3 regions of the Paeniclostridium hominis genome follow, and region 2 is predicted to be linked to each of the others. Evidence: a T-box and tRNA genes for the amino acid it is inferred to sense, from the RefSeq annotation. Region 2 holds a T-box; the other regions hold tRNA genes.

Region 1 (3,296 bases), on a different contig from region 2:
TATTGATAATTTAAGTAAGGGAGAAAGGATAAATAGAGAAAAACTTTCGGCAGCTTGTTTTAATGCACACGCATCATATGAGATAACAATAAATAATAAAAAGGTTGTAGGTAGTGCTCAGCACAGAAAAGAAGGTATTATACTACAACATGGGTCTATAGTACTAGATTTTAATGTAGATGATTTATTTGAAGTTATAAAAACTAAAACTCCAGAGTTAAAAGAAAGAGCAAAGAAATTTACTTTAAGTAAAGCTAGTGGTATTGAAAATGAATTAGGAAAAAATGTTGATATTACAAGTTTGGAGAATTCATTGATTAAAGGCTTTGAAGATGTGTTTAATGTAAGTTTTGAAGAAGATGGTATAAGTGATTATGAATATGAATTAGCTAATGAATTATATGAAAAATATATATCTGAAGAATATTTAAATAAAAGGTAAATAATGTAGATTAATCAATTGACTTTGCATTATTTTCAATGATATACTCAAAGTAGATAGTTAACTGAAATCATGAAGGTTTCTTTGAGGGACTTGAAGTGCCTTGAAGAAATCTTTTTTTGATATAAAAATAGATTAAAAGGGGGAAGGTATTATGTGTGAATCAGCAGCTTATGTTATAAGGGGAGAAAAACTTGAAAGAGTTATGGACAATGTAGTGAGCATAGACCCATATGAAGGAAAAGTATATCTTACAGATTTATTAGGAGATCAAAAAATAATAGATGGAGAAATAAAAGAAATAAAACTTATGGATCACAAAATAATAATAAATGAATCTAAGTAAAATATGTAAAGCTTATATAGCGATGGATAAAACAAGGAGATAAATTATGGTAATAGCAGTTATTGATGGTATGGGTGGAGGAATAGGAGCTCAAATAGTAACATCTTTAAGAGAAGAATTACCATCCTATATAGAAATCTATGCACTAGGGACTAACTCAATAGCAACAAGTTCAATGATGAAATCACATGCAAATAAGGGAGCAACAGGAGAAAATGCTATAATTGTTTCTACAAAAAAGGCAAGTATAGTTGTAGCACCTATATCTGTAGTTATACCTAATTCTATGATGGGAGAAGTGACATCTAAAATAAGTGAATCTATAGCAACGAGTGAGGCATTAAAAATACTTTTACCTATTATGCCGGAAGACATAGAGATGGTAGGTTTAGAAGGAAAGCCATTAGCACTTTTAATTAAAGATGCAGTTAAATTAATAAAAAAAGAATTTAATATAAAATAACTTGGGGGAGATTAATATGATTTTAAATAAAGATAGTATTAGATATCATCATGGAACGCATGATCATGAACATGGTCATCATCATTCTCATGGATCATCACAAGAAAATAAAGATGAAAAGACTTTAAATATACTTTTAGTGCATTGGGTAAATCATAATGAATCTCATGAAGAAGGATTTAGAGAATGGGTAGATAAAGCAAGAGAAATGGGTAAAGAGGAAACTGCGGTTAATATAGAAAAAGCTATAGAATGTTTAAGACAAGCAAACGAAAATTTATTAGAAGCTAAAAGGCATATGTAATAATAAATGGGAGGTATACTCCCTTTTATTATTACATAAATTTAAATAAAATTTTACAAAAAACGTTGACAGATTAATATTAAGATTATATAATTTAAATATAGTAATGATGAATACGGAGAAGTACTCAAGTGGCTCAAGAGGATCCCCTGCTAAGGGATTAGGCTGGGTAACCGGTGCGAGGGTTCGAATCCCTCCTTCTCCGCCAGTTAAGACTGTTGATAAAATCAACAGTCTTTTTAATTTATATAATTAAATTCTTTAGAAAATATATATTTAGATAAAGCTAATATATTTTCAGTTATAAATTCATCATTTATTTTGATTGGGATAATAGATCCTAAATTATAAAATAAAATTTTACTATAATTAGAATCTATTGCAGTATGAAGATTAATGTTAAGATATAAGTTGTATTCATCAGATACAATATTATAGTCTTCACTAAATAAGTTTATATTTAAATTAAACTTATCATTAGATATAAAAGTTAGATTTAATGTTGATTTAGAAATTTTATATTTAGTTAATAAAATTTTATATACAATTTCATTTATTGATATATTTATATAATCAAGTTTTTCATCTAAAACATCTCTAATTTTAAATATTTTACCTAAATAAAAAATATCCTCATAATTATGTAGTAATATTTTCTTTTTTAATAACTTATCTTTAGTTAAAACAAATTCTTTATATAATTTAACACTTTCTTTTCCCGATATAGTATCTTCTCTTTCTATACCTAGGTATTTTTCTATAGTTTTTAGTTTACAATCAGATAGAGATAGTTTTTCCTTATAAGGCTTTATAAGGCGTAAAATATCAATATCTTTAGATTTATCCATATTATAATCAATTTTATGTTTTTCAAATCTAGAGTTTAAAAAAGGTATATCAAAAGAAATTCCATTGAAGGTTACATGTCCTTTGAAATTTTTTATATCTTCTATGAAAGTTAATAATATATCTTTTTCTTTTTCCTCTGATGAAGCAAAGTATTGTTTTATTATAGTTTTATTTTTATGATTATAAAGGATACCTATTAAAATTACTTTAGAAAATTTAGGACTTAATCCTGTAGTTTCTATATCGAATACGAAGTGATTTTCAGGTATATCTATTAAATCATCTAAAGTTTTAGTAATAACTTGCATAGTGCTACTCCTTTTTAAAAAATATGATATATAATATTAATTATAAAATAATATAAAGATAGTTCAAGGTGATAAATTATGATAGATATAAATAAATTAAATGACAATCAAAAAAGTGCTGTTATGCATATAGACGGACCTTGTATGGTTTTAGCTGGACCAGGATCGGGAAAAACTAGGGTGATAACATATAGAATAGTTAATATGGTTTTAAATAATAATATAAATCCTAAAACTATTTTAGCTATTAGTTTTACAAAAGCATCATCTACAGAAATGAAAAACAGAGCTATTAGTTTAAGTAATGATGTTAGATTAAACAGTGTAAACTATGGAACATTCCATTCTGTATTTTTTAGAATACTAAGATTCTTTGAAAAATATGAGTTAGATTGTATACTGGATGAAAAGAGTAAGAAGTTTGCTATAAAAGGAATTTTAAAAAATTTAAACGTAGAAAATGCAGAAGATGATGATACTATACTAAGTGTTATAAATGAAATATCTTATGTGAAAAATGAGCTAATGGATAAATCTGATTTTGATTCTGAGATACTTAGCAAGGATGAGTTTATAAAAACTTA
Region 2 (3,296 bases):
TTCAGTTTTTAGAGTACTAACTCTAACTAAATAGATATTAATCTATTAAAGATTATGTGGTTATTATAGCAAAGAGGATACACCTGTTCCCATTCCGAACACAGAAGTTAAGCTCTTTAGCGCCGATGGTACTTGGTGGGAAGCTACCTGGGAGAGTAGGACGTAGCCGCGTAATCTTTTTTATTTATTACGAAAAAGATTACATATTCATAAACCCTTATACATATCTTTTATTAAAGATATTAAAGGGGGGTAGGTTAAATGAAATTTAGCATTCAAATGTGTAGAGGTAACATTCTAGATATTATTAATTTAGCAGATAATAATAATTTAATTATAGAGTCTATAGAACAAGGACCTATAAATGATGATATTTCAAATATAAAAGTTGCTTTTTCAGGAAATAGTAATATTCATGATATAGATAAATTTGTTAGTGATATAAATAATTGTAATTCATTTAATTCTTGCGAAACAATATAAAAACTATGCATATATGCATAGTTTTTTTTGTGATAAAAAATTCAAATTAAATTTATAAAACGTTGAAAAATGAAGTATAATGTTTAAAAACTTTGTAAAAAGATATATAATAACTTGATATAACTAAATATTATGTAAATTAAGGAGGTTGATTATATGATGGTGGGATCTACATCGCAAGTATCTCAGCAAACAGTAGAGACATTTTTTCATGCGGTTAAAAATAGTGGGCCTAAATTAATATATGCGATTATACTTTTAATCATAGGGTTATACGCATGTAAAATGGTAAAAAAATATAGTAAAAATTTTATATTAAAATATAATGTTGAAAGAGGGGTCGCTAACTTTATTTCCTATGGTATTTATGTAACAGGGATAGTAATGGTAGTTATGACGTGTTTGGAGATTATTAACTTTCCGGTACAATCAGTAATGACTGTAATGGTTTCTTTATTAGGAGTAATCGGGTTATCATTAGGTTTAGCATTCAAGGAAATACTATCTAATTTAGGATCAGGAATGATTATATTATTCTTCCAACCATTTAAAACGGGAGATTATATATGTGGATCTGGAGTTGAAGGAACAGTTTCTGATATACAAATTTTTAGTACTGTATTAAAGACACCAGACAATAAAGCTATAATAGTTCCAAACTTTAAATTGACTAGTGACAATATAATTAACTATACTCATCAAGATAAAAGAAGAATAGATTTTTCATTTGATGTTTCATATGATAGTGATATAAAATTTGTAAAAAATGTTTTAGATAAAATCTTTAAAGAAGATAAAAGAATATTAAAAGATCCAAAGCCAATTATAGGACTTAGTACATTAGCAGATAGCTCTATGAAAATAGTTGCAAGACCATGGGTTAAGACTGATGATTACTGGAGTGTATACTTTGATATTATGGAAAAAGTTAAAGAAAAATTTGATGAAAATAATATTGAAATACCATTCCCTTCAAGAGTTATATACTATAAAAATACAGAAGATGATTCTAAAAACTAATAAAAAAATAATAAAATTTTTGAATATTAGTATTGAAAGTTGATAATATATATAATATAATGATTAACAAATAGAACAACCAATAAAGCTATGAAGGAAAATAGTAAAAAGCAAGTTTGTATTCAGAGAGTGAGTGGCTGGTGAGAACTCATTGCAATGGTTTTTGAATCCATTCCGGAGCTACTAATCGGAATTAACAGTAAGATTAGTCGTATACCTACGTTACAGGATTTAAGAGGTTTATATTTTTATAATATAAACAACTAGGGTGGCAACGCGGATAACAAGACTTTCGTCCCTTTTTTGAGGGTACGAAGGTCTTTTTTTGTATACAGAAATACAAGAACTATCTGTAATAAAATTGCCGTAATATCAACAGGGTTAACGTTATTTTCATGAAAATAAATATAAAAAATATTAAAAACAGGAGGAAGAAAAAATGCTAGATATAAAAAGAATCAGAGAAAATTTAGATGAAATAAAAAAAGCAATGCAAGTAAGAGGAGAAAAAGAATTTGACCTTGATGCTGTAGTTGAATTAGACAATAGAAGAAGAGAATTACTTCAAGAAGTTGAAGTTATGAAAAATGAATTAAATGTAGAATCTAAAAAAATACCTCAATTAATAAAAGAAGGTGTAGATGTAACTGAAGCAAAGGCTAAGTTAAAAGAATTATCTGACAAGATAAAAGGTGTAGATGAAAAAGTTAAAGAGGTAGAAGGGGAATTAGAATATAGATTAATGAGAATACCTAACGTTCCTCACCCTGATGTTCCACAAGGAACAACTGATGAAGATAATGTTGAAATAAGAACTTGGGGAGAACCTACTAAGTTTGATTATGAAAACAAAGCTCACTGGGATATAGGAACAGGATTAGGAATATTAGATTTTGAAACTGCAGGAAAAATAACAGGATCAAGATTTACTTTATATAAAGGATTAGGAGCTAGACTTGAAAGAGCTTTAATAAACTTCTTCTTAAATACTCATACTGAAAAGCATGGATACACTGAAGTATTACCTCCTTTCATGGCAAATAGAGCAAGCTTTATAGGAACTGGACAACTTCCAAAATTTGAAGAAGATATGTTCAAATTAGAAGGACTTGACTACTTCTTAATACCAACAGCAGAAGTACCAGTAACAAATATACATAGAGATGAAATATTATCAGTAGATCAATTACCAATAAAATACTGTGCATACACACCATGCTTTAGATCAGAAGCAGGTTCTGCAGGTAGAGATACAAGAGGATTAGTTAGACAACATCAATTCAATAAAGTTGAATTAGTTAAATTTGTTAAACCTGAAGAATCTTATGAAGAGTTAGAAAAATTAACAAATGATGCAGAAACTATGTTACAAATGTTAGGATTACCATATAGAGTAGTTAGAATATGTACAGGAGACTTAGGATTTACAGCTGCATTTAAATATGACTTAGAAGTTTGGATGCCAAGTTATAACAGATATGTTGAAATATCTTCTTGTTCAAACTTTGAAGATTTCCAAGCTAGAAGAGCTGGTATAAGATTCAAGAGAGATAAAAAAGCTAAAGCTGAATATGTTCATACATTAAATGGATCTGGATTAGCAGTAGGAAGATGTCTAGCTGCTATATTAGAAAACTATCAACAACCAGATGGATCTGTAGTAGTTCCAGAAGTATTAAGACCATATATGGGTGTTGATGTTATCAAAAAAGAAGAATTATAATATTAAATATTAAAAATATATTTAAGTAAGGAGCTTAAAAATTTAAGCTCCTTATTGTTTTATAAGATAT
Region 3 (3,296 bases), on a different contig from region 2:
TTCTTTGGAGGAGTAAACGGACTAAATTCATTTTATCCAGATAAAATAATAAAATCAGGAGAAAAGCCTAACTTAATATTTGATAGATTTATTATAAATAACAAAGAGTATTGTAATATAGATAAAATGAAATTTAATGAAAATACTGATATTATAACTATCAAATTCTTTACATCAAACTATTCAAGTTTTCAAAATACAACATATGAATATAGTCTAGAAGGAACAAGCAAAAATGTTGTAAGAACTAAGGATAATCATGTTACATATAATGATTTACCGCCAGGAAAATATACATTTAAAGTTAAAGCTATAGATTCAAGTGGAAATATAAGTGATGAAAAACAAGTTGAGTTTACTATAAAACCTCCATTTTGGTTAAGTGGATATGCTTGTGTTATATATATATTAGCAATAATTATATTTATAATAAATCATAAAAATAAAGTTAAAAGATTAGATAGATTAGTACAAAAGAAAACTTTAAGGCTAAGAGAAGAAATGGAAAGAAACACAATTTTATTAAATAAAAATATAAAACTAGAGAGAAATAAAAATAGTTATTTTGTGAATTTATCTCATGAATTAAGAACACCATTAAATGTTATAAGTAGTACTAATCAATTAATAAATGGATTGATAAGAAAAGATGGAGATATAAAAAAACAAAACTTGGGTCACTATATAGATGTATCACAGCGAAATTGTAAACGATTATTAAATCTTATAAACAATATAGTAGATAGTACTAAGTTGCAAAATGATATGTATGTTATTTCTTTAAAAGAAACCGATATAGTATATTTAGTTGAAGAAACTGCTTTAACTTTAATAGATTATGTAAAGACAAAAGGAATACATTTAATAATAGATCCAGAAATAGAAGAAAAAACAATAATGTGTGATAGTCATGAAATAGAAAGGTGTATTGTTAATTTAGTTGGAAATGCGGCTAAATTTACACCAGAAGGTGGAAATATAACTATAACGATTAAAGATTTAGAAGATAAAGTCATGATTAGTGTTTTAGATACTGGAATTGGAATAGATGAAAAATATCATAAAGTTATATTTGATAGATTTAGTCAAGTCGTGGATTTAAACAATGAAGTTAAAGGTGGTAGTGGATTAGGCCTTACTATAACTAATCATATAATTAAACTTCATAAAGGTGAAATCTATGTAGAAAGTAAAGTTGGAGAAGGTAGTAATTTTGTAATAATACTTCCTGTAAATCCTAATATAGAAGATGAAAATAAATATGTAGAATCTAATGTAGAGCAAATATAATTAAAAGCGGATACTAATTAAAGTATTCGCTTTTTAAATAAATTAATAATAAAATTATAAAAAAGTATTTACAAAAAACACTAATATATGATATATTATATACATAAGTTAATGGAATACGGAGAGGTGTCCGAGTGGTTTAAGGAGCTGGTCTTGAAAACCAGTGACTCCGAAAGGGGCCGTGGGTTCGAATCCCACCCTCTCCGCCAGTTAGTAAAGTACCTATTATTTAGGTGCTTTTTTCGTTTGTAAAAAATTTACATTAATTCTAAACTATTAAAAACTAAATATAAATGTAAAGTAAGTTTTTACAAATTGTATATTATTGATGCTATAGCGTAAAATAAATTATAAAATACTCGATAATATGAAAGGGTTGTATTTATGGAAAATAAAAATAAAAAACATAATACAAATTCATTAAAATATGAGGTATATAATAATTTATTTTTAAATAACCTAGATACAATAAGTGGAGAATCAGATAATGCATCTAAGAATTTATATTTATATTTAAATTTAGATAAAATAAAAAAACATATAAAAAATAGATAAGTTAGATAAAACATATAAGACCTGTATATATACAGGTCTTATATATTTTATAATATAAATGGAGGTGATAATTTTGAAAATAAGCACTTTAAAAACAATTATCGAAAATAATACTGAAAAAAATAGGCATAATGCTGGAGTTATGATGTATAAAAATAATTTAGTCAGCAATAGTTATATAAAAAAAGAAAATGACAATATAAATTTTTATGCTACAGTAGCTAATGACTTTTATAATGAGCTAAATACTACGCTGGTTGTGGTTAATGATAAGACACATAGGCTTGTAAATACAAGTTGTGACTGCAATGATTGGTTGAGTAAAAGTAGTGAAAATAATACATTTATATGCAAGCATATGGTAGCTACAGTTTTTAAATGTATAGACGATTTAGCAAAAAATAAGTTACAAAAAAATGCTAAAGCACCTAAATTTAATGCTAACGAAATAAATTATGTAGATGTAAAAATTAGTGCAAGCATATATAATGACAAAAATAATAATCTAAACTTTTCTTTTAAAATAGGTAATTTTAATAAATCTAGATATATTGATATATACAATGCATTCAAGGAAAATAAACGACTATATAAGATAAAAGAATCAACATATTTAGATTTGCATAATAAAGATATTAAAGACATTCTAGAATTAATAGATATAATTAAAACATCAGATGAAATTGATAACATTAAGATTGAAAGTAACAAAGCTATATACATAGATAATTATATAAAGGAAAATAATATAAATTTTATAACTGGAAAAGAATATATAGAAAGAATAACAAGTAAATTTGATAATGATAAAAAATATGAATTTAATATACCTAATGAATTAAAAGACATATTAAGATATTATCAAAAAGAAGGTGTTAATTGGTTTAATAATATAAGTTATTATAAATTCGGGGGAATATTAGCTGATGAGATGGGACTTGGAAAAACTCTCCAAACGATAGCTTTTATTATGAACAACAAAAATTCAAAGAGTATAATAATAACTCCAACTTCACTTATATATAACTGGAAAAGTGAATTTGATAAATTCGCACCTAATATAAAATTGGGAATAGTTCATGGGGATAAGAAAAAAAGAGAAGAAATAATTGACAAATCAAATAAATATGATGTTATATTAACTACATATTCAACAATAAGAAATGATTTAGAAAAATATAAAAATAAAATATTTGATTATTGTATAATAGATGAGGCTCAAAATATAAAAAATCCAGATGCAATAATAACTAAAACTATTAAGTGTATAAATTCTAAGGTAAGATTTGCACTAACGGGAACACCAATAGAAAATAATTTATTAGAGTTATGGTCTATATTTGACTTTATTATGCCAGGATACTTATATGATAAGACAGAATTTAAAAATAGATTTATTAACTCTGATAATACAAATAAATTAAAAAATTTAATTAAACCATTCATATTGA

Evidence for each region. The T-box of region 2 lies ahead of serS (serine--tRNA ligase). A T-box ahead of a tRNA ligase gene usually reads a tRNA of that ligase, here a tRNA-Ser.
Region 1: it has a tRNA-Ser gene. The T-box ahead of serS (serine--tRNA ligase) is inferred to sense a tRNA for this amino acid. The anticodon was not compared.
Region 3: it has a tRNA-Ser gene. The T-box ahead of serS (serine--tRNA ligase) is inferred to sense a tRNA for this amino acid. The anticodon was not compared.

Annotation. Positions count from the first base shown of each region.
Region 1 covers NZ_JACRWD010000004.1:101,999-105,294, forward strand. The annotation lists gene H8891_RS11025 (lipoate--protein ligase family protein) at 1-442, shown strand, start outside; gene H8891_RS11030 (CooT family nickel-binding protein) at 597-788, shown strand; gene H8891_RS11035 (DUF3842 family protein) at 835-1,251, shown strand; gene H8891_RS11040 (hypothetical protein) at 1,268-1,555, shown strand; tRNA gene H8891_RS11045 (tRNA-Ser) at 1,673-1,763, shown strand; gene H8891_RS11050 (ribonuclease H-like domain-containing protein) at 1,795-2,712, opposite strand; gene H8891_RS11055 (ATP-dependent helicase) at 2,791-3,296, shown strand, end outside.
Region 2 covers NZ_JACRWD010000015.1:6,564-9,859, reverse strand. The annotation lists rRNA gene rrf (5S ribosomal RNA) at 56-172, shown strand; gene H8891_RS14690 (hypothetical protein) at 262-483, shown strand; gene H8891_RS14685 (mechanosensitive ion channel family protein) at 640-1,503, shown strand; T-box leader at 1,585-1,806, shown strand; gene serS (serine--tRNA ligase) at 1,943-3,226, shown strand.
Region 3 covers NZ_JACRWD010000001.1:596,142-599,437, forward strand. The annotation lists gene H8891_RS02825 (ligand-binding sensor domain-containing protein) at 1-1,290, shown strand, start outside; tRNA gene H8891_RS02830 (tRNA-Ser) at 1,411-1,499, shown strand; gene H8891_RS02835 (hypothetical protein) at 1,675-1,845, shown strand; gene H8891_RS02840 (DEAD/DEAH box helicase) at 1,919-3,296, shown strand, end outside.